3 regions of the Alteromonas sp. 14N.309.X.WAT.G.H12 genome follow, and region 2 is predicted to be linked to each of the others. Evidence: predicted binding sites of a transcription regulator. Region 2 holds the regulator's gene; each other region holds the start of a gene.
The links. The regulator ArgR, encoded in region 2, controls arginine synthesis, uptake and breakdown. The targets are predictions, from matches to a motif close to ANTGAATANNTATTCANT.
Positions count from the first base shown of each region.

Region 1: a site for ArgR is predicted at 4,949-4,966, ahead of V5298_RS07460 (aspartate aminotransferase family protein). Genes of this name have one in related genera too.
Region 3: a site for ArgR is predicted at 3,233-3,250, ahead of V5298_RS11380 (OadG family protein). Genes of this name have one in related genera too.

Region 1 covers NZ_JBAHZB010000016.1:43,603-51,569, forward strand. The annotation lists gene V5298_RS07435 (TorF family putative porin) at 124-846, opposite strand; gene rpe (ribulose-phosphate 3-epimerase) at 1,191-1,865, shown strand; gene trpS (tryptophan--tRNA ligase) at 1,901-2,911, shown strand; gene V5298_RS07450 (aminodeoxychorismate/anthranilate synthase component II) at 2,939-3,577, shown strand; gene V5298_RS07455 (HDOD domain-containing protein) at 3,676-4,839, shown strand; gene V5298_RS07460 (aspartate aminotransferase family protein) at 5,135-6,340, shown strand; gene astA (arginine N-succinyltransferase) at 6,367-7,404, shown strand; partial or broken gene astD (succinylglutamate-semialdehyde dehydrogenase) at 7,420-7,967, shown strand, end outside.
Region 2 covers NZ_JBAHZB010000011.1:12,252-20,218, reverse strand. The annotation lists gene V5298_RS05935 (TonB-dependent receptor) at 175-2,769, opposite strand; gene argR (transcriptional regulator ArgR) at 3,318-3,782, opposite strand; gene mdh (malate dehydrogenase) at 4,007-4,945, shown strand; gene V5298_RS05920 (flavodoxin domain-containing protein) at 5,013-6,476, opposite strand; gene V5298_RS05915 (PepSY-associated TM helix domain-containing protein) at 6,492-7,091, opposite strand; gene ppc (phosphoenolpyruvate carboxylase) at 7,372-7,967, opposite strand, start outside.
Region 3 covers NZ_JBAHZB010000038.1:12,923-20,889, reverse strand. The annotation lists gene V5298_RS11390 (sodium ion-translocating decarboxylase subunit beta) at 1-1,040, opposite strand, end outside; gene oadA (sodium-extruding oxaloacetate decarboxylase subunit alpha) at 1,040-2,842, opposite strand; gene V5298_RS11380 (OadG family protein) at 2,863-3,135, opposite strand; tRNA gene V5298_RS11375 (tRNA-Arg) at 3,417-3,493, opposite strand; tRNA gene V5298_RS11370 (tRNA-Arg) at 3,542-3,618, opposite strand; tRNA gene V5298_RS11365 (tRNA-Ser) at 3,659-3,749, opposite strand; gene csrA (carbon storage regulator CsrA) at 3,910-4,107, opposite strand; gene alaS (alanine--tRNA ligase) at 4,242-6,839, opposite strand; gene V5298_RS11350 (regulatory protein RecX) at 7,028-7,477, opposite strand; gene V5298_RS11345 (GNAT family N-acetyltransferase) at 7,565-7,967, shown strand, end outside.

The sequences.
Region 1 (7,967 bases), on a different contig from region 2:
ACCTGATTCCCCATGAGGACAAGTGAGACTTTCAGCGGATGACTTGGCAAATAAAAACCCGAAGCATCCAGTGCCTCGGGTTTTACTTTCAACGTTATACAAATTGTTGGAATTAAACTTAGCTTACAGTTCGAAATCCATGCCGTAACCGACAACAAATTTCACTGAATCATTGTCGTAAGCATCAGCGCCTGCGTCATCTAAATCAGTACCGGTAATGGCAAAGCTAAAACCGTCTTTGGCAATGGAAATAGACCAGTCGGCATAACCATCGGGAACACCATTAAAGGCTTCAGCGAAGTCACCTTGGTGATAACCCACATGCAAGCCGACTTCTGCACCGCTCGCCACAGGCATTGCGTAATCGAGGGAAACGTATGAAGCTTGGCCGAAACCAAAGTCCTGACCTTCGCCTTCATCCGCTTCAGTATTGGCTAGCAAATACAATGAAACGCTAAAGGCACCGTAACCGACAGTACCGTAGATTTCACCAAAGTCGAACTCCGCTTCAGAATCGTAGTTGTAGTATAAGTAACCTACATCATAGGTGAAATCCCCTGATTCTCCGGAAAAGCCGAGATACAGATCATGCTCGTAAGAATAAATATCGTCTGCACCATAATTGACGTTCGATGCCCATGTTCCTGCATAAAAACCGCTTTCGTGTGAGTAATCGATTCCTCCTTGTACCGCTGCTTCATTGGCAGTCTGAGTAAGACCACGCCAAATGTAGTTATTGGTAACACTCACGTTTGCACTTAGCTCAGCAAAGGAAGGCGCTGAAGTCATTAAGGCAGCTGAAGAAATTGCCACCGCTAGCAAGGTTTTTTTCATCGAAATTTTCATGTGTTCTCCGTTATATTAACTATTATTTTTGCGCAAATGACGAATAGACCATGTACGCGTTTTCTGTCTTATTTTTATTATTTGGTTTTACCCAGTAACGCAAAACTAATGCCCAAATGTAATAGATTAGTAAAGATCCATCATTTCTTGTTAACCAACTGATTTGAAAGATTTTTTATTACTATGGAATAAGAGGATTTCATCGTGCATTTTTCAGGCACCACTTTGGCGCGCACCACTTTGGCACATACTCACACTATTGGTGCAGCGCATAATCAAGACAAACCGGTTTTCACAAGGTATGATTCCCCCTGTTTTTAATACCAGTAAAGAGGTAAAAGGGTATGGCTGAATTTCTAATTGCGCCTTCAATATTGTCCGCCGATTTTGCGCGCTTAGGGGAAGACGTGGTGGCGGTACTTAACGCTGGCGCAGATGTGGTTCATTTTGATGTTATGGATAATCATTATGTGCCAAACCTGACCTTTGGCCCTATGATTTGTTCAGCCTTAAGAGATTACGGTGTCACTGCCCCCATTGATGTGCACCTGATGGTTTCGCCGGTAGACGCACTCATTGAACAGTTTGCCAACGCGGGAGCCAGCTACATCAGCTTTCATCCTGAAGCCAGTCAGCATATTGATCGCTCTTTGCAACTTATCATCGATCATGGATGTAAACCGGGACTGGTGTTTAATCCAGCAACGCCCCTACATTATCTTGATCATGTCATGGACAAACTCCATCATATTCTTATTATGTCCGTTAACCCCGGCTTTTCCGGGCAGGCGTTTATTCCTTCAACGTTAGATAAACTCCGCCAAGTGAAAGAGAAAGTACAACAAAGCGGACAAAATATTCGAATTGAAATTGACGGGGGGGTAAAAGTCGATAACATTCGTTCCATCGCAGAAGCCGGAGCTGACATGTTTGTGGCAGGTTCCGCTATTTTCAATGCCCCGAATTATCAGCATGTCATCACGCAGATGCGGGAAGAATTGGAAAAATCCCGTAAGTAAGCTTAATTTAAGCGTTTTAATCAGGTAATAAAGTAATGAGCAACAAACCTATCGTACTTAGTGGCTGTCAGCCTTCAGGCCAATTGACTATCGGAAACTACATGGGCGCATTGAAGCAATGGGTGTCCATGCAGGATGACTACAACTGCCTGTATATGCTTGTGGATCTTCACGCCATTACTGTGCGCCAGGACCCAAAAGCATTACGGGATGCCTGCCTTGACGGCTTAGCCTTATACCTTGCCTGTGGCATCGACCCGCAAAAAAGTACTCTGTTTGTTCAGTCTCATGTGCCCGAGCATGCTCAACTTGCGTGGGTATTAAATTGCTACACCCAAATGGGTGAGCTGAACCGCATGACACAATTTAAAGATAAGTCAGCTAAAAATGTGAGTAACATCAATGCCGGCTTGTTGACCTACCCGACCTTAATGGCGGCGGATATTTTAATCTATCAGGCCAACCAGGTTCCTGTGGGTGATGATCAGAAACAACATCTAGAACTCGCCCGGGACGTGGCCACCCGCATGAACAACATTTATGGCAATGTGTTTACCATTCCTGAGCCCTATATTCCTGACTTTGGCGCCCGTATTATGAGTCTTCAGGAGCCTGGCAAAAAAATGTCCAAGTCTGACGATAACGTCAATAACTTTATCGGCTTACTGGAAGATACGAAAAAAATCACCAAGAAAATCAAACGTGCTGTTACCGACTCTGACGAGCAGGCCCGTATCTACTTTAATCCACAGGAAAAACCTGGAGTGTCGAACCTGCTCACCTTATTGTCTTTAGCCACGGGGAAAAAGGTCGATGATCTGGTGGGTGAATACGAAGATAAGATGTACGGACACCTTAAAGGTGATGTGGCCGAAGCCGTCGTTGCCTTACTTACCCCAATTCAGGAGCGATTCCGGGCCATTCGGGAAGACCGCAGCTACTTAGATGACGTCATGAAACAGGGGGCAGAAAAAGCCTCAGCCAAAGCCGCGGTGACGTTAGAGAAAGTCTACGACACAGTGGGCTTTATACCCCGTCCCCGTTAACAGACTCCCAATCACAGGGCTCAGTTATTGCTACTACTAATCGATAACTTCGATTCATTTACCCATAATCTTGCCCGGTACTTTACGGAACTGGGCCAGACTGTGCGCGTGATCCGCAACGACGCCATCACCTTGTCACAAATCCAGACCTTAGCGCCGGATATGCTGGTGTTTTCACCGGGCCCTTGTACCCCCAATGAAGCTGGTATTACCCTTGCGGCGATTCAAGCCTTTGCCGGTACAATTCCCATGCTTGGCGTGTGTTTAGGCCATCAATCCATCGGTCAGGCATTTGGCGCACAGGTTGTTGGCGCACGCTGCATAAAACACGGCAAAACCTCACCCTTAATTCATCACAATAGTGGTCTTTTTCAACATCTGCCGACGCCGTTTCAGGTCACCCGTTATCATTCATTGGTTATTGCCCCTGACTCGTTACCCGATACTTTTAGCGTCGATGCTTGGTGCGAAGAAACCCCAGGGGAACGGGAAATTATGGCGGTTAGCCACAAATCCTTGCCCATATGGGGCGTACAATTTCATCCTGAATCCTTACTCACAGAACATGGACACGCATTACTCAACACCTTTATTCAACAAGCAACCCACTATAAAAAGTCATTTGCAGCAATAAAAGCTCAAAAAATACTGCCTACCGGCCGATAACCAAGTTATATTATTTTGATGAATGAGCCCCAACCTTGTTTTATTCAGTATCTGAAGCCTTGTGCACAGGGCCAATTAATCGCCGGAGCCGCACTTTCGTGAAAGCAAGTCATCCATCCCTTCCCCCCTTGGATGAGCGATTCGATAATCTGCTCATCACACCGGCGCGGGTAGCACAAATGTTGGGAAAACGTAGTCCTGGCGAAGTGAGTTTTGACGAATCAGAACAAAATAACGCACGACGACGGTTGCTTCATGTTGAAAAAGTCGCAATAAAAAATAAGCAAATTCAAGCGGATAAAGACGCGTCATACTTAGATCGGGTTAATGCGATGCTGCACCAACGGGTGTTTAATCAGATCCAAGGTCATTTTTCTAAACCCCAGACCGTGTTTAAAGACATCTTAGGGTTAGATGAAAATATCGCCCCTTTGCTGGATATCCTATCGGTAAAATCCACCTCGATTTCCCGTATAGAGCCCCATGCGGCGGCGCTGCCCTGGCTGTATGAAGAATTGCTAAGCGTGGTTAATGCGCCTAAATTTCGGCGCCGTGATGCCCGAGGAAAGGTTATTCCCGTTGAAACATTGCGCACCGCGTTAAGCTTTTTGGGTATTAACAACCTCAGATTGTTGCTGCCATACATTATTCTGCGTAAGGCTCTGCCTAAAATTACCGATCCCTTCCCAGAGATAAAAAACCGCCTACTGCAATACGCCCAAGGCACCGCTTTAACCTTACGGGAGCTTGCACCCGCCAATGATATAGAACCTCACGAAGCCTATACGGTGGGGATTTTTTCCCAGTTAGGGCGCTGCGCTATTGTACGGCTCTACTTTAAATATTTTGAACAAGTTCAGATAGAAATGCTGCAAGAAGCTGAAGCGGAACGAGAAACCACCTTGCACGCGGCGCTAACAAAGTTGCCAGCCTCGGCAAACTATCTTATTGCCATACAAAATATGTATGCCGATACCCTCAATGCCCATATTGTGAAACACATGCATTTTAGTCATTTGCCATTGGCCTCCACCTATTTAGCATGCGTAGAACCAGCAAATGAATCAAATGCACTGGCTGATTTGTTATCCAGCGCTCAACAATACACATCCATAAGAATGCTCCACCAAAGCCAGTTTTTAGACAAGCAAGAAATAGCATCGGCCTTGGCAAACATCGCCCTGACCCGTGCACAGCGCGACCACTTGAAGATGGTGGATATTTTTCAACTTCCGCTGATTGAAAACATCAAAGGAGAATAATTTTTTTGGATATTCATTCATGGTATTGAATATCCTCTTTTATTCCCTGTCACTGCTATAACTTTCCTTTCTTTACATATCAACAAATGGAATGACAAGTGGGGTTGCATCTAAATAGTTATTCACTTTTCTTGCAAAACAAGCCAAACCCCGCGAAAAATAAGGCCTACAGCCAATTTCATTGGCTTACAAATCCAACTTAAAAATGGCATACTACTAGGCTAACTTGTCCTATTCGCATCCACGAACCCCATACAATGAGCCTGCTGGATGCCTGATAACAGAGGGAAATAGAATGAAAGTAACTCGCGCTACCTTCGATGAAGTCATGGTACCAAACTATAATCCAGCGAACATGGTGCCTGTTCGTGGTGAAGGTTCTCGCGTCTGGGATCAGAATGGCGAAGAATATATCGATTTTGCCGGCGGTATTGCGGTAAATGTTTTAGGTCATTGCCATCCAGCCCTTGTGAATGCCCTGACAGAACAAGGCAACAAACTTTGGCACTTAAGTAATGTCTTTACCAACGAGCCCGCATTACGTTTAGCCAAAAAGCTCACCGATGCCACATTTGCAGAACGCGTGTATTTTGCCAATTCAGGTGCCGAATCCAATGAAGCGGCCCTTAAGTTAGCCCGTCGCTTCGCGTTAGAGCAATTTGGTGAACACAAAAACGAGATCATTGCGTTTAATCAAGGCTTTCATGGACGTACTTTTTTCACTGTTACCGTAGGTGGTCAAACCGCTTATTCTGACGGTTTTGGACCTAAACCCGGCGCCATTAAGCATTGCGATTACAACGACCTTGCCGGCTTTGAAGCTATGATCAACGACAACACCTGTGCCGTTATGATAGAACCGCTGCAAGGTGAGGGTGGTATTATTTCCCCTGATCCTGACTTCATCAAAGGAGTACGGGCGTTATGTGACAAACACAATGCTCTGTTAATCTTTGACGAGGTGCAATCTGGAGTGGGCCGTACCGGTCAACTTTACGCCTACATGGGGCTGGATGTGGTTCCCGATATTTTAACCACAGCAAAAGCGTTAGGCGGTGGTTTCCCTATTGGTGCCATGTTAACCACAGCGGCCATTGCTGCGCACTTAAAACCCGGTACCCACGGCAGCACCTACGGCGGTAATCCGCTGGCTTGTGCAGTGGCAGAAGCTGCGTTAGATGTGGTCAACACCCCACAAGTTCTCAACGGTGTAACTGAAAAAGAAGCCCTGTTCCGTCAATTGTTTGCTCAGATCAATGAAAAATACGCTGTATTTGACGAAATCAGAGGTAAAGGCTTATTACTCGGTGCCGCATTAAACAAAAACTACCAAGGCCGGGCGCGGGACTTTCTTGTTGCCGCCACCGATGAAAAGCTGATGTGTTTAGTGGCCGGTGCCAACGTGGTGCGTTTTGCGCCATCGCTTATCATCGGTGAAACCGAGATCCGCGAAGGTATGGCCCGCTTCGAACGTGCCGTAGCGCACGTTGTTAGCGCTTAAAACCCCACATTAAAGAGCGAGCGACTATGTATATTATTCGCCCCATTTCGGCACAAGATTACCCGGCCTTACACCAAGTGGCCGTGGAATCAGGTGTCGGATTTACCTCTTTACCGGTAAACGAAGCCTTATTGAGGAAGAAAATTGCCCGCGCAGAAGCGGCGTTTTCATCACAGGTGAACGCTCCGGGCAATCAGTCCTACCTCTTTGTGCTGGAAGATACCGACACCAACACGGTGGTAGGTACCACCGGTATCGAAGCGGCGGTGGGACTGGATGATGCGTTTTATCACTATCACGTTGGCAAAGTGGTGCATGCCTCCCGTGAACTTAATATTCACAACACCGTCGATATTTTATCGGTATGCAACGACTACACCGGCGTTACGGAGATATGTACGTTATTTCTTCGTGAACAGGCCCGGGGCGGCATTAATGGCCGCTTTTTGTCGAAAATACGCTTTCTGTTTATGATGGAGCACCGGGAACGCTTTTCAGAAACCATCATAGCCGAAATGCGCGGCGTGAATGATGAGGAAGGTCGCTCTCCCTTTTGGGCATGGCTAGAAGAACACTTCTTCTCGTTGGACTTCCCTACCGCTGATTATCTCACCGGTATTGGCAACAAGCGTTTTATTGCCGAGTTAATGCCCAAATACCCCATCTATGTAAACTTGTTAAGTAAAGATGCCCAGGCGGTGATTGGCAAAGTACACGACAAAACCCGCCCAGCGCTGCAATTGTTGCAGGAAGAAGGCTTTGGATATCGCGGGTATGTGGATATTTTCGATGCCGGCCCCACCGTGGAAGCCAACCTCAGTCATATCCGCACTGCACAGGCCAGCCGAAAACTGCCGGTTCTCATCGACGACCAAAAGGTCGCTCAGGAAGGACAAACCTGTTACATCATTAACACCTCAGTGAAAGATTTTCGCGCCGTTGCCACTGATTTGGCGGTTAGCGAAGACAATAATGTTGCCGTAATAACAAAACAAACCGCGGCAGCACTCAATATCAATGAGGGTGATAGTGTGCGTTTTGCACCTATTGCCTATCGAGACTAACGACAGGATCCATACATGCAAACGACACTCTTCATTAATGGTGAGTGGATCGCGGGACAAGGACACACGATTCAATCCGTCGATCCAGCAAAAAACCAGATCATTTGGGAGGGCAAGGCTGCCACACCACAACAAGTTGATTTAGCCGTCAAAGCGGCCCGCAACAGTGCGCCAGATTGGGCAGCACAATCGGTCACACAACGATTAGCCATTATTAAAACCTATGGCGATCTGTTGGGACAAAATAAAGCGGCCCTAACTCAACTCATCGCCAAAGAAACCGGTAAGCCGGAGTGGGAAACGGCCACCGAAGTGGGCGCCATGATTGGCAAAATAGGGATTTCCGAGAAAGCCTATTTTGAGCGCACAGGAACAGTTGAAAATCCCATGCCCGTTGGGCAGGCTTTTATTCGCCACAAACCTCATGGTGTGGTTGCCGTCTTTGGCCCCTATAATTTCCCCGGTCATTTGCCTAACGGACATATCGTGCCCGCATTGTTAGCAGGTAATACCATCGTATTTAAACCCAGCGACCTCACCCCCGCCGTGGCAGCCTTTATGGT
Region 2 (7,967 bases):
TCAAGTGCCGTGGCTGGCAAAACAGAGTAAAGCAGCCTAGGAAAATCCCACTCTCTTAATGTACTGCCGCTGACGCCCATATTTACCAGAAAGTGTATGTTCTTGCGCCCTATGTACAAAAAAGCCGTCAGGGAAATCCTGACGGCTTTTAACGTTCTATTACCTTAGCTTGGTTTAGAAGCTGGCTTGTACTTTAAATGACATAGTACGGCCCAGTGGATCGTACAAGGTATCATCATAACCACGGAAGTAGGTGTCATCGTAGGTGATCATTTCATCGGTAAGGTTAGAAATCCCGCCCGTTACACGAATATTGTCGTTAACCTGATAAGACACGGTAATGTTGTGATTGAAGTAATCATCAGCATAGTCGTAGTAACTATACATAGTGTCACCGTTCGCACCGATAAATAGGGTACGCCATGCAACAGACCATTTATCACCGTCGGTCCAATCTAGGGTGATGTTACCACGGTTGTCTGGGTAGAATAGCTCTCCTGCATATTCAGTCCCTTCTTCTTCGTAGCTAAATACGTGGGAGAATTCTAAGCTTGCACCAAATTCACCGATAGACGTAGGCAAACGGTAATCCGCTGAAACATCTAGCCCGCTAGTGGTAACTTCTGAGTAGTTAGTATAACCAGAAGTGATAGATACGATCTTACCGTCATCATCACGTTCAATATTTGACGAGCTACCATCGGTATCAAGATCAATTAAATCGTCAACGTCAATACTTTCGATTTTATTTTCGTAGTCGTACTGGTAATAAGACACTTCAAATGAGAAGTTGTCGGTGACATCATAGACCACGCCCAAGGTTAATGAGGTGGAGTTCTCTGGTTTAAGATCTGGGTTACCACCGTAATACGTGAGGTGCTGTTGAGTCGTCGAACAATAACTTGTATCTGCTGAGGCATTACCTAAGGTATCGCAGTAATAAGTATCATAGGCACTTTCAAAGCTGTACGAAATGGTAGAGAACAGTTCGCTCATTGTGGGTGCACGGAAAGCTTCACCCCAGCTGACGCGTAATAACATATCATCCGTTGGACGCCAGGTTACCCCTAATTTAGGCACTGTGTCAGAGAAGTGTGACGTGGAGATTTCTTCCCCGGTGTCCCCTTCAAGGTCATAGCCGTCGTAACGTAACGCCGCTGACACTTCTACGTCTGCAGGAAGCTCAATGGCCCACTCAGTGTAATAGGATTGACGCTCACGGGTGGCATATACGTCATCACCGCCAGAACCACCAGATATAATGCCTAAGGCCGATTCCGGATCAGACATTTGGGTAAAGTCTAAGTTAGAATACTCAGCACCAAATACCGCGCTTACTGTCATAAAGTTGTTTTGGAATACCTGGCCAGAAATATTGCCGTCGATAATATCCCGTAATTGGTCAGATTGATAAATACCGGTATGTTCTGCTTCTTCCAGCAAATCTGAGTTATATTCAATCCAGTCTTCAGTACTTAAGCCCTGAACATTGAACAAATCCAGTTCTTCGCTGTCTATTAAGTCCTGAACCACCGTATCGTTAACCAGGTTGTAGTTGAATACTTCTTCTTTTGACGTAGTGCGCTGATAGTAAAGTTGCCAATCCCAGTCAGAGTCGGCCAAGGTAAAGTAACCTTCCAAACCTGCGACGATTTCAAAATTGGTTTTTTCAGTGGTGGCATCACGGTTGCCCAAACTTGTGGTTCGGAAATATACGGTACCGTCGGTGCCATAGGGGTTCATGGCGTTATCGGCATCAATGGTCAGGGTAGATGTGGATACCGGCGTCGCCGCATATCGGGAATCCGTGGTAGTTTGGGTGGCAGAGAAGCGAGAGATAAATTCCAGGTTATCAGCAAGGGTATACTGAATCTTGGTCATGATGGAGTTTTTCTCAGTGGCCCCATATAACCAGGTGGAGTTACCATAGTAATAACCACAGCGATCACCGGTATCTACTGTATCATCGATGTCTTCACAAAGGTCACTGTTGTAATAGTAACTGTCGGTGTCGCTATCATAGAAGTTAGCAACGGGGCTGTAAGTAGAATAGCCAACATCTTCACCCACCACAGCGGCATCGGTGACTTCCTGGGTATTTTCATGTTCGGCAACGAAGACAATGCTGCCTTTATCGTTGGTTAAACCTGCTGCAAAGTTATATCGGTTAGAATCACCGCCGTCTACACCTGGATCTTCAAAGGTATAGCCTAATTCCACACCATCAAAGCTTTTTTTGGTGATGATGTTAATTACACCTGCCACCGCATCTGAACCATAGATGGCCGATGCACCGTCGCGTAATATTTCAATGCGCTCTACGATAGACATAGGGATCATGGACATATCTGACGATGAACCACCGTCATAGCCTAAACCCGGTAAGCGTCTGCCATCTAAAAGTACCAAGGTGGCACCAGAGCCTAAACCACGCAGGTTAACTTCGCTGGATGCCGATGCACCAGAGCCATAACCTGATTGGCCACGGTAGGAACCAAAGGTGTTGATAGAAGAATTACGTAATACTTCTGCTACGGACGTATCACCGGATAACTCGATAGATTCTGCAGTGATTACCGTAACCGGGGATACCGATTCTAAATCGGTACGCTTAATACGTGAACCTGTTACTTCGATTTTTTCAATTGGTGCAGCTTCTTCCTCATCAGCGCTTTGTGCAAAGGCTAGAGGTGTGGTTAGCATACTTGCGGTACCCGCAAGTAACATACTGCGTTTTACTGCCAAACTAAGTCGTTTGTTCTTAAACATTAGAGTCCCCTGTCTTGAAGGTGATATTAAATAAAAAATTCATCTTCGTTTGTTGTATTTATTTTTTACGGATGTATCCGGTCGGGGGAATTAAGCACTTCATCGGGATGTTTGGCAATTTACATTTATTGAAATTTGCACGAATTAAGCCGTATTTACCGAAAAATTACATTGCTATAGGAACTATTTACAGTGAATGGGTTTTGGGTTGTTTGTTTTTTGTTCGCGATGTTGTTTTTTTAAAATCTATATTTATTTTGAATAAATGTAAAAAGCTTTTCCTTAAAGTTAAAGATGTATAGTGGTGTGTGAGGGAGAGTAGAGCGCAGGGTATGATGCAGGTTTAGAGGAAGTTTGCACTAACTTTACGTTAGTTTTCACAAACCTTAAAGTTAATTTGCTAGATTAGCAGCGTGTGTTTCTAATTTGTATCTCCTTGGTACGATTTAGTTTTAGCCGCCATATTTTATATGGCGGCTTTTTTTTGTGCTTTTTTAAATTTAATTGGGCGATTTTTAATTATTATAAAATTTGATTTTTGATAGAAATTAAACATTTTCGAATAAATCTTCAACACGTTGTCTTAATTCTTCAATGTGCGTGACATCAGCCGGTGCAATAAATATGGTATCGTCCCCGGCGATGGTGCCTAATACGCCATCTTTTTGACTCAATGAATCCAGTAATCTTGCGATAAGTTGTGCTGCGCCAGGGCTGGTTCTTATGATAACCATCACATTATTGTGTACAATGTCTAGGACAAGTTGTTTTAGTGGGCTTTTTGCCGTAGGCATTCCTAGTTCAGGTGGTAGGCAATAAACCATATCGCCGCGAGCGTTTCGTGTGCGTACTGCGCCAAACTTACTGAGCATGCGAGACACTTTTGACTGGCTGATATTGTCAAAAGCCTGAGATTTTAGCGCTTCTACAATTTCACCTTGAGAACCGAAGCTTTCCGCTTTTAGGATTTCTTTAAAGGCTTTGATCAATTTTTCTTGTTTTAAATTGGCCATAATTTCCTGTCGTAATTGGTGTTAGTAAAGACTTACGCTAATATTGTGCCGTAGCCCACTCGCTTAAGCAATGTTAGTGCATATTAATTCATGATATTGCATAATTTTTCAGTGAATGCCCGATATTCACATAAGATGAGGATTGGGCCATTGAGTTTTGCCGAGCGTTGTTTTAGTGTGACGCTCCGTTTATTTGACAAGTAAATATCCATAGGAGAAATGGTATGAAAGTAGCCGTGTTAGGTGCTGCCGGTGGTATTGGTCAAGCGTTGTCATTGTTGTTGAAAACACAATTGCCTGCTGGTTCTGAATTGGCATTGTACGATGTTGCGCCCGTTGTTCCAGGTGTTGCAGTAGACCTGAGCCACATACCCACAGCGGTGAAAGTTACCGGTCATGGTAAAGATGACTTGGGCGGAGCACTGACAGGTTGTGACGTAGTTCTGATCCCGGCGGGTGTACCTCGCAAGCCTGGTATGGATCGTTCAGACTTGTTCAATATCAACGCAGGTATTGTGAAAGCCCTTATCGAAGGTGTGGCTGATCATTGTCCTTCTGCTTGTATCGGTGTAATTACTAACCCAGTAAATACCACGGTTGCTATTGCAGCTGAAACACTGAAAGCAAAAGGGGTTTACGATAAGAACAAATTGTTCGGTGTAACAACCCTTGACGTTATTCGTGCAGAAACCTTTGTTGCTGATTTAAAAGGACTGGACGTTGCTAGTGTTCACGTTCCTGTTATCGGTGGTCACTCTGGTACAACGATCCTGCCTCTGTTATCACAGGTTGAAGGTGTGTCTTTCACCGATGACGAAGTGGCTAGCCTGACAACTCGCATTCAAAATGCAGGTACCGAAGTGGTTGAAGCTAAAGCCGGTGGCGGTTCTGCAACCCTTTCTATGGGACAAGCGGCTGCCCGTTTCTGTCTGTCTTTAGTTGCAGCGATGCAAGGTGAGAATGTGGTTGAGTACACTTACGTACAAACTGACGACAGCGATGATGCTGCCTTCTTCTCTCACCCTGTTCGTTTAGGACCAAATGGTGTAGAAGAAATTCTGCCTTACGGTGACCTAAGCGCCTTCGAACAGAAAGCAAAAGATGACATGCTGGAAGGTTTACGTGGCGACATCAAAATTGGTGTTGAGTTCGTAAACGGTTAAGCGAAGTCTATTGAATCAAAAGCCGGCTTTTTATAAGCCGGCTTTTTTGTATTTGTACTTATGTTCGCTAGTAAATGTCGCGATGATAACGTTGCGTATCGATGAGAAATTGTACTTTTTCTTCACCCAGGATAGCTAATAGCGCGCCATGTACGCCTTCTCCCATTCCTTCATAACTGCCGCATACATAAATTTGCCCTCCAGCGTCGACTAAGGCTTTTACGTCCTTTGCCGATTGCACGAGCTTGTCTTGCACGTATTGGGGCTGATTAGGACAGCGAGAGAAAACCTTATCCACCCGAATTGTGCTGGATTTAATCGGGGTATCTAAGGTTTGTTCAAGAACATCGTCTTTGTCTGGATAACGCTCGCCATAGAGTAGCCAAATACGGCTTGGCTTAATGGCTAAAGCAGGTTGAGTGAATTTGCTCAGCTGTGCACGTATGCCGGCCAAACCGCTTCCGGCGCCAATAAGCAACAATGGCGAAGTCAGCGCAGGAATGTGGCAGGCGGGGTTAGGTTTTATTTTTCCTTTGACTTGCTCTGCGACAGTCACATAGTGCGTTAGCCAGCCAGAGCCTAATCCCAGTTTACCGTTATCCAGTTTGTGCTGACGAACAATCAGCTTTAGCTGTTTTTCTTCAGGTATCGACGCAATGGTATAACTGCGAGTTGCGTTAAGGGGAAGGGCCGTTAAGCTAGCCACCGGCGATGTGTCGGTTTGCGGTGAATTAAGCTGCCGATAGGTAAGCCAGCGCTTGGCAGTCCAGGCTTGATTTTCAAAGTCAAATTCTAAATCGGGGCTAATATTGTGGTTGTGCAACCAGCGGGTAACTTCCAGTTCGCTGTTTGCTGGTAATATATCGAGAATATCCCCCGCTTCCCATGACATCCGGTCACTGAAAAAAGAAAGTTCGAACAGCGGGGTTTCGGAGGTTTTATTTAATTGGGTACGATTGTCTAAAATAAAATTGTTCGATGTTCCTGTGGCAAAGAAAACGGCACTTTTGCCTGTTTCTCCTTTGGCATGATCCAGCCGGGTAAGGGCTGCACCCGCCGTTGCACCGTGTTTTTCAAGTAATTGATACAGCTGTTCGCCAAAAGCACAGAAGTGGGGATAATGACTGTCACCGAGGGCAACCACATCAAATGTGAGATTTTGCAATGACAAGCTGGCATTTTTGGGGTTTTGCAAACTGCGGTAAAATGAACGGCCATTATCCGGTGGTTCGCCATGACCGTAGGTACTAACAACAAACAGGGCGCGTTTGATGTGGGTAAGCTCGCTAAGGGATAAATCGGATAACCGTGTTAACAGTACCGGGTATTCGCCCGCTTTATCGTTGGCGTATTGCTCAGCTAACGCGCGGGCATTGCCGGATTGACTGGCGTAGGCAATTAGAAACGTACTTTGATCGATGGCTGTTTTTGATAATTTCGGACGGTAGTGTCGCCACAGCAGTATAGCTACCCAAATGACATAAATGACAGTAAGGGCGACAGCGAACAGCAAGCGTTGAGATTCGGTCACAGCAATAGATCCGACTTAGTGAATAAAAACGAGCATAATGAATACAGGGATCAGCAGGCTTAATGCCGTAACGGGCCAGGTAGACGATTTATGGGGGGCTTGCTTAATGAGAAGTTGTAATCCGGTGACCGTAAATATGATCACCACGGCAGAAAATATATCAATAAACCACTTCCAAATGGTGCCGGTATTTCGGCCTTTATGTAAATCGTTAAAATACGCGATCCAGCCTCTATCAACACCTTCATAAACCAATTCTCCCATCTGAGTATCAATGGCGAGCCAATGATCCTGACCTGGACCGGGCCAGGAAAGATACAATTCAACGCCATCCCATTCCCCTTGTTTATTTGACGGCGGAGAAATAGCCTTTTCATCCTTTAGCCATTGGGTGAGTGCCACAGGGAGCTGTGTATTGCCTTCAGGCAATGCTGTGATAGTGGCGAGAATTGATGGTGGCACCGTAGTTTCCATATTACGAACCTGGGGCTGAACAGTAATATCGGTAGCGTGATTCAGGGTGATCCCTGTAATGGCGAACATGAGCATACCGGCTAAACATATGGCCGCAGAAATCCAATGCCATTGACGGGCGCTACCTATCGATAATCTCATGCACAACTCACGTAAAAGGGAAGACTAAAATAATGAGGGCACATGATAATAGTAATTATTCTTTTTTAGAAGGGCTGTTGGGGATTTTACCATGATAATCACTAGTATAACGAATATACAGGTAAAAACGGGCGTCTTGGCGGCCAATAGGGGTGATCTTTATCGATTATGGCAATGAAGGCCGAGATAAAAAGAGAAAATAGAATAACGAAGGGAAAGGGGTCATTGATAGGATAAAACAAACGCAGGCTCTGAATTTAGAGCCTGCGTGAAAAGTCTCTTAACCGGTATTTCGCATACCGATAGCAATACCTGCGATGGTGACCATCATAGCCCGTTCCAGTACAGAGTTGTGCACATCATCACCGGCTTTTCGGATACGATCCAGTAATTCGATTTGCAGATAATGTAAGGGCTGTAGATAACCGGCGCGGATATTCATGGATTCCTTACCGTGAGGGTCTTTATCCATGATGCTCTTTTGACCGGTAAGCGCCAGTAAAGAATCGATACTTTCTGATAATTCTTCACGCAATGCATCACCAAAGTGCTTTAGCTCGTCTGGTACAAGGCGTTCATCGTACGCTTCACTGATACGGGGGTCGGATTTGTGGAAAACCATATCCAACATAGATAAGCGCGAGCGATAAAATGGCCATTCAGCGAACATTTCTTCCACTACCGCCGGATCGCTTTGGTTTTTGACGCTATCAATGGCACGCATTACACCTAACCAAGAGGGCAGCACCAGGCGGGTTTGTGCCCAGGCAAATATCCAGGGAATTGCGCGAAGGCTTTCAATACCGCCTTGAGGTTTACGTTTTGATGGCCGACTTCCCAGTGGCAGTTTTCCGAGTTCTTGCTCGGGGGTCGCTA
Region 3 (7,967 bases), on a different contig from region 2:
TTATGTGGATTGCTTTGTAGACCGACCTTATTGACCACCCTGGCCGCCATAGGTACAGCACTTACCCCTGCAGCACCAATCAATGGGTTTATACCACCACCACTCATTCGATTCATAACTTTAGCCATCAAGACACCAGCAGCCGTGCCAATGGCGAAAGCAATGGCGCCCAGCGCCAGTATGCCAAGGGTTTCAACGGTTAAAAACTTATCCGAAGACAGTTTTGATCCCACCGCCAAACCAAGGAAGATGGTCACAATATTAATCAGTTCATTTTGCGCGGTTTTCGATAATCTATCGACCACGCCACACTCTCGCATTAGGTTACCAAAACAAAACATCCCCACTAGCGGAGTTGCTGAAGGTAAAAAGAAAATGGTGAGGATCAGTACCGCCAACGGAAAGATGATTTTCTCCCGCTGAGATACTGGCCGTAACTGAGCCATTTCAATTTTACGCTCTTCAGGCGTAGTCAGCGCCTTCATAATAGGCGGCTGAATAATAGGAACCAATGCCATATAGGAATAGGCAGCCACAGCTATGGCACCAAGTAAATCAGGAGCAAGACGGGAGGCCAAAAATATAGCGGTGGGTCCGTCAGCACCGCCGATAATGGCAATGGCGCTGGCGTCTTTTAAGGTAAAATCAAATCCTGGGATCACATTCAGTGAAATCGCACCAAACAAGGTAGCGAAAATACCAAACTGGGCCGCGGCACCAAGCAATAACATGCGCGGGTTGGCAATAAGGGCGCCAAAATCCGTCATGGCCCCCACGCCCATAAAGATAAGCAACGGGAAAACCCCCGTATGAATACCCACCTCATAGATATAATAAAGCATCCCCCCCGGCTCACTGAAGCCAGCAAGGGGAATATTGGTCAGCAAGGCCCCAAAACCAATGGGTAACAATAGCAAAGGTTCAAATTTTTTAACGATTGCCAAGTAAAGAAGTAACAGCCCCACGGCCATCATTATTAGCTGGCCACCCTGAAAATGGGCGAGGGCTGTACTGTCCCAAAGTATTAATAGTTTTTCCATTAGTTCAGCTCAATTAACGGTTGCCCAGTTGCCACAGCGTCACCCTCTTTGGCGACAACAGAAGCCACCACACCATCAACGGCAGAGCGAATTTCTGTCTCCATTTTCATGGCTTCTAAAATAATCACCACATCACCATTGGCCACCGTATCCCCTTCGGAGACGAGGATACGGAATACATTTCCCGATAACGGCGCATTAATACTCTGGGTTACCCCTGCCCCAGCGGCTGGCTTGGGAGTATTCGCAGTGTTAGCCGGTGTGGAAGCCGGCGTCACACTGGTCAGCGAACCAGACTCTGCCACTTCCACATGATAGACCTTGCCATCAACTCGCACATCGTAGGCTGCACCTTCTGTACTGGGCGTGTGCGCAGCAGGTGATGGCTTTTCAGTGTTTGCCACCTCAGCACCAGAGGTCGGTGCCGGTTCAAAGGCGTCAGCATTGCCTCTGTTTTGTAAAAACTTAAGGCCAATTTGAGGGAACAATGCATAGGTTAATACATCATCCACTTGCTTTTCCGCCAACGTGAAACCTTTGCTTTCAGCCAATTTAACGAGATCTGCCGACAAACTCTCCATTTCTGGCTTAAGGAGATCCGCAGGGCGGCATGTAATAGGTTCGCCGCCATCAAGTACGCGTGCTTGTAATTGCGCATCAACCGGGGCAGCAGTGGCGCCGTATTCCCCTTTCAACACGCCAGCGGTTTCTTTCGAGATACTCTTGTAGCGTTCACCGGTTAATACATTGAGCACCGCTTGGGTACCCACAATCTGAGAGGTAGGCGTTACTAAAGGAATAAAACCAAGATCTTTACGCACCCGTGGAATTTCCTTAAGCACTTCATCAAACTTGTCTTCCGCGCCTTGCTCTTTTAGCTGGCTTTCCATGTTGGTCAACATGCCACCTGGTACTTGGGCTAACAAAATACGTGCATCAACGCCTTTTAAGCTGCCTTCAAATTTTGCATATTTTTTGCGCACATCACGAAAATAAGCCGCTATGGATTCCAAACCTTCTAATGATAATCCTGTATCCCGCTCTGTACCCTCTAGCGCCGATACGATGGTCTCGGTAGCGGTATGGCCGTAGGTCATACTCATAGATGAAATGGCGGTGTCCACCATATCAATACCGGCGTCGATTGCCTTCTGATAGGTGGCGGTACTTAAACCAGTTGTGGCGTGACACTGCATGGCAATGGGCACACCAATAGTGGCTTTTAACCGTGTGATCAAAGTTTCGCATTCATAGGGCTTTAACAAGCCAGCCATATCTTTAATACAGATAGAATGCACACCCATGTCTTCTAACTGTTTTGCCATATCAACCCAGCCATCGATGGTGTGTACTGGACTGATTGTATAGGAAATCGTGCCTTGAGCATGGGCGCCGCAATCGATGGCCGCTTTCACCGCAGTCTGCAAATTGCGAATATCGTTCATGGCATCAAAAATACGAAATACATCCACGCCGTTGTCGTGGGCCCGTTCCACGAATCGCGTAACCACATCGTCTGCATAGTGACGATAACCGAGCAGGTTTTGCCCCCGAAGCAGCATTTGCTGCTTGGTTTTAGGCATGGCTTTTTTCAGTGCCCGAATACGTTCCCAGGGATCTTCCCCAAGATACCGTATACAGGCATCAAACGTTGCCCCTCCCCAGGATTCAACTGACCAAAAACCAGCATCATCTAATTGACTGGCAATGGGCAGCATATCGTCCAGACGCATACGTGTTGCCAATAACGACTGATGTGCATCACGTAAGACTAACTCGGTCAGGGCCAGTGGCTTTGACATGTTGTTTCCTCTTGAATGGCTTATTTCTTAGTGTTTCTATGTTGATGTATTGCCGCAGTGATGATAGATAGGGTTTTCCCATCCACGCCATCAGCACCGACGTTGTTTTTTGTCTGCGACGCTTTTCTAGCTACTGGAGTAATGGGATCTGCTCCCGGATACCGTTTGCAAAATACCGCTAGAGCTCGAACTGCAAAGATAAGCAAAATAAGAAACGCGAAGACAAAGAGCATTCCTGTCAGCATTAGGGTAGCAGCTTCATATAACAAACTGCCTAATGAATCGGAAGTCATTACAAACACCTTATATTTATGTGGAGTGAATAAGTACCACGATAAAAATGCAAAAACAATGCTTAGCAAGGTTATTTTTGCATAAATAAACAATTAAAATGAATTCACATTCAAAAATAGATACCCAAAAGCACCGAGTTTTTAATGTTGTGCCTAGTACTCATACCATAAAAACGCACAAAAATTAACTTACCGCACGTATTCAACAGGGAATAAGCCCAAGTACTGAGCTAAGACAAATAAAGGCAAAAAAAAACCCACCAGATGGTGGGTTTTCTATGTGGCGCGTGTGGAAGGATTCGAACCTCCGACCGCCTGGTTCGTAGCCAGGTACTCTATCCAGCTGAGCTACACACGCATAAATCGTACTTTCACATTTTATTGCAAAAGGTGGTGTTTTAAAAGCTGGCGCGTGTGGAAGGATTCGAACCTCCGACCGCCTGGTTCGTAGCCAGGTACTCTATCCAGCTGAGCTACACACGCGCAAAAACTTGTTGTTGGCCACCACATCCAACCTTAATAGTGGCGGAGAGGGAGGGATTCGAACCCTCGATACCAGTATTAGGTATGGTTCCTTAGCAGGGAACTGGTTTCAGCCACTCACCCACCTCTCCGTAACGTGGTGCTGCATTTTACTGATACTCTGTGCGGAGTCAAACCCTTTTTTAAGAAAAATGATGCGGATGCTGCGATTTTAAACAAATCGTTCAAAAACCCTGCTTTGTAACAGTAAACATAAAAAAAGGCCGGAAATCCGGCCTTTTTTTAGTAGCACTATTCGGCAGTAGTATTGCCAGGCTGTCCGCCCTTTTCAGCTTGTATGCGCATGTAAATTTCTTCACGATGCACGGATACTTCTTTCGGTGCATTAACACCAATTCGTACCTGATTGCCTTTCACACCCAAAACAGTAACGGTAACATCATCACCGACCATTAAGGTTTCACCTACACGACGAGTCAAAATAAGCATTCGCTTGCTCCTGGTCCTTAAACATAAACAGATCCCTTAATATGTTGTCTGTCCCCGGCACGACCCGCGGAAGACATCAGTGATTCCCTGTTCTTGTGTCACATCAAAAACTCACTGAAAGCTTACTTCCAAAATTATAGCTTATCTGCCAGGTATGCGTTAACCGAAGCAAGTGCAACAGACAGATTTTCGGGTTGACTGCCGCCAGCCTGAGCCATATCAGGACGACCGCCACCTTTTCCACCAACTTGAGAAGCAATATAGTTGACCAGCTCGCCAGCCTTAATCTTCCCAGTTAAACTTTTCGTTACACCAACGATTAAGCTTACTTTCCCGCTATCTGCGATACCGAGTACCACAATGCCATCACCTATGCGGTTTTTAAGATCATCCATCATGCCCCGCAGTGCTTTAGGCTCAACGCCCTCAGGAGAACAAACCAGCACTTTAGTGCCGTTAATGAGTTCAACCTGACTAAGCAAATCAGCGCTTTGTAAACTCGCCAGTTTTTGTTTGCTGGCACTCAGCGCTTTTTCCAAATCGCGGTTTTGACCTTGTAGCGTACTTATACGTTCAATGAGTTTAGCTGGGTCAGTTTTTAATAAACTGGCTGCTGATTGCAACTGCATATGTTGTTGTTGTACAAACTCAACGGCAGCTGCACCGGTGATCGCTTCGATGCGACGAACACCGGAAGCAATACCACTTTCAGAGACTATTTTGAAAAGTCCAATATCCCCTGTTCTATTGACGTGTGTTCCACCACAAAGTTCCACAGAAAATGCGCCCATGGTAACCACACGTACTTTTTCATCGTACTTTTCACCAAATAAGGCCATGGCACCCGACGCTTTGGCTTCGTCAAGATCCATTAATTGTGTTTTCAGGGTATGGTTTGCCCTAACTTCTTCGTTTACCCGCGTTTCGATGGCCAATAATTGCTCTGGGGTGATGGCTTCATAATGAGAGAAATCAAAGCGGAGTCGTTGAGCTTCAACCAAGGAACCTTTTTGCGTTACATGATCCCCTAAAATTTCTCGCAACGCCGCATGCAACAGGTGTGTTGCACTGTGATTTTTCTTCACCGCATCACGGTATTTATCATCGATAACAGCCTTAACCGTGTCGCCTTTATGAATTTCACCTACCACCTTGCCTTTATGGGCAAAGGCATTTCCCATCTTCTGGGTATCGGAGACGATAAACTCGCCACCGGAAACTCTGAGTACACCTCGGTCACCGGTCTGTCCACCTGACTCGGCATAAAACGGCGTTTGATCAAGAACCACAATACCATCCTGACCGTCTTTAAGGTGATCCGACAACTGATTGTCACAAATCAGTTCAACAACGGTGGCTTCACCGTCAACATGGGTATAACCGGTGAATTCAGTGGCATGGTCAACTTTCACCATGTCATTGTAATTAGTACCAAAATTACTGGCCTTCTGGGCACGGGTACGCTGGGCTTCCATGGCAGCATCAAAGCCTGCTTCATCGATTTTCACGTTATGTTCTCTTGCCACATCATTGGTAAGATCCACAGGAAACCCATAAGTGTCATAGAGTTTAAACACCACGTCACCGGAAATAGTATCGCCTTCCATAGACGCTAAGGTGTCATTGAGCATGGCCATGCCACGTTCCAGGGTTTTACTGAATTGCTCTTCTTCCACCCGTAACACTTTTTCAATAACCGGTTGCTGGTCTGCCAGTTCAGGATAAAACCCGCCCATCTCTTTTACTAAGGCCGCGACCAGCTTGTAGAAGAAAATATCGTTTGCACCCAACTTGTAGCCATGGCGCACAGCCCGTCGAATAATGCGTCGCAAGACATAGCCTCGACCTTCATTACTCGGCATAACCCCATCACAAATTAAGAATGCACAGGAACGAATATGATCCGCAATAACCCGTAACGATTTGCTTTCCTTATCTTTTGCTCCGGTGATCTTCGCCGCAGCGCTGATCAGATTTTGGAATAGATCGATTTCATAGTTACTGTGTACGTTTTGTAAGATCGCAGAAATACGCTCCAGTCCCATCCCAGTATCAATGGACGGTTTCGGCAGGGGCTCCATGGAACCATCAGACTGTTTATTGTACTGCATGAATACCAGGTTCCAGATCTCAATAAATCTGTCGCCATCTTCTTCAGGCGTTCCTGGCGGTCCGCCCCAAATATGTTCGCCATGGTCGTAGAAAATTTCAGAACACGGACCACATGGCCCAGTATCGCCCATGGACCAGAAGTTATCTGAGGTGCTAATACGAATAATTTTGTCTGCAGGGACACCAATGTCATTTTCCCAGATCGCAAAGGCTTCATCATCTTCTGAATACACCGTAACCAATAGCTTTTCTTTGGGCAGTCCCAGCTCTTTGGTCAGAAATGTCCAGGCAAAGGTGATGGCTTCTTTCTTAAAATAGTCACCAAAGCTAAAATTACCCAGCATCTCGAAAAAAGTATGATGGCGCGCCGTATAACCCACATTTTCCAAATCATTATGCTTACCACCAGCTCGTACACAGCGTTGTGACGACACCGCTCGGGTATAACTACGTTTCTCTGCGCCTAAGAACACATCCTTAAACTGGTTCATACCTGCGTTGGTAAATAAAAGTGTAGGATCGTCTGCCGGCACAAGTGATGAGCTGGCCACTGCCTGATGGCCGTGACTTTTAAAGTAATCGATAAACTTTTGGCGTATGTCAGCAGTTGATAATGTCATTGAATTTCTAACGTCCTACTCTTTATTAACGGTGAACATCACAAGGCTTTGACGAGGAATTAAATCTGCCTTGTCTGATGCGGGTATATGATTGTGGTGCGTTTAGGTTGTAAATTAACCTCTGCAACGCCCGCAGGGCGCAAACATACCACGGATTACGTTTATTTGTTAAGCGCTACACGGTGAAATTAGTCGCCATTTACGGCGTATTGGATTTGTTCCTGGGTAAAACCACGGTAATGCAAAAACTGCATTTGTTTTTGCCGATGTTTAAAATCCCCTTCAACTTGTTGGCCAAACTTTTTCTGTTTCACCTGTAGGGCCAGTTCAAACCAGTCAATCTCCGCCTCGGCAATGGCCGCTGAAATCAGCGACTCGTCAATGCCTTGCTGCTTTAATTCCCCATTGATACGGCTTGTACCAATGCCTCTTGCAGCGCAAGCTCGCACCCGCATTTGCGCATATCGGTGATCACTTAAAATGTCTGCATCCACAAATTCTTGCACAATGGACATAAAATCATCCCGCGCAAACCCCTTTTGGCTGAGTTTCCTATACACTTCCTGACAACTGTGCTCTCGTCGTGAAAGCATGCGGGTAATCGCGTCGATAATGATTTTACGGTTTGAGTCTGTCATGGTTTTTCTATATAGGCGTAAACTTCCTAATTTCAATACGGCTTGCTAGGATTATTCACGCACCTAACCCAATAATTACACAATAACATGACCTATACTTGTGCTTTCATTTCTTCGATAAAACAAATCTCGCCAGATACATGGGCTAATCTTACGAAGAATGCCGGCCCCTTTCTTCAGTATGATTTTCTTTATGGTTTAGAACAAACCCGGTGCGTAGGAAAAGATACCGGCTGGACGCCCTCTCATCTTGTTGTGTACCGTAACGACGCGGTGGTAGGTGCAATGCCTGGCTACCTAAAAACCCACAGTTATGGCGAGTATGTTTTCGACCACAGCTGGGCGGATGCTTATGCCCAGCATGGTCTGTCCTATTATCCGAAATGGATTAGTGCGATCCCCTTTACGCCGGTCACTGGCGGCCGTTTGCTGTCGATGCCAGATTGTGATCTTAGCGCAGTCACCCAGCAAGCGGTGACTGCCATAAAAG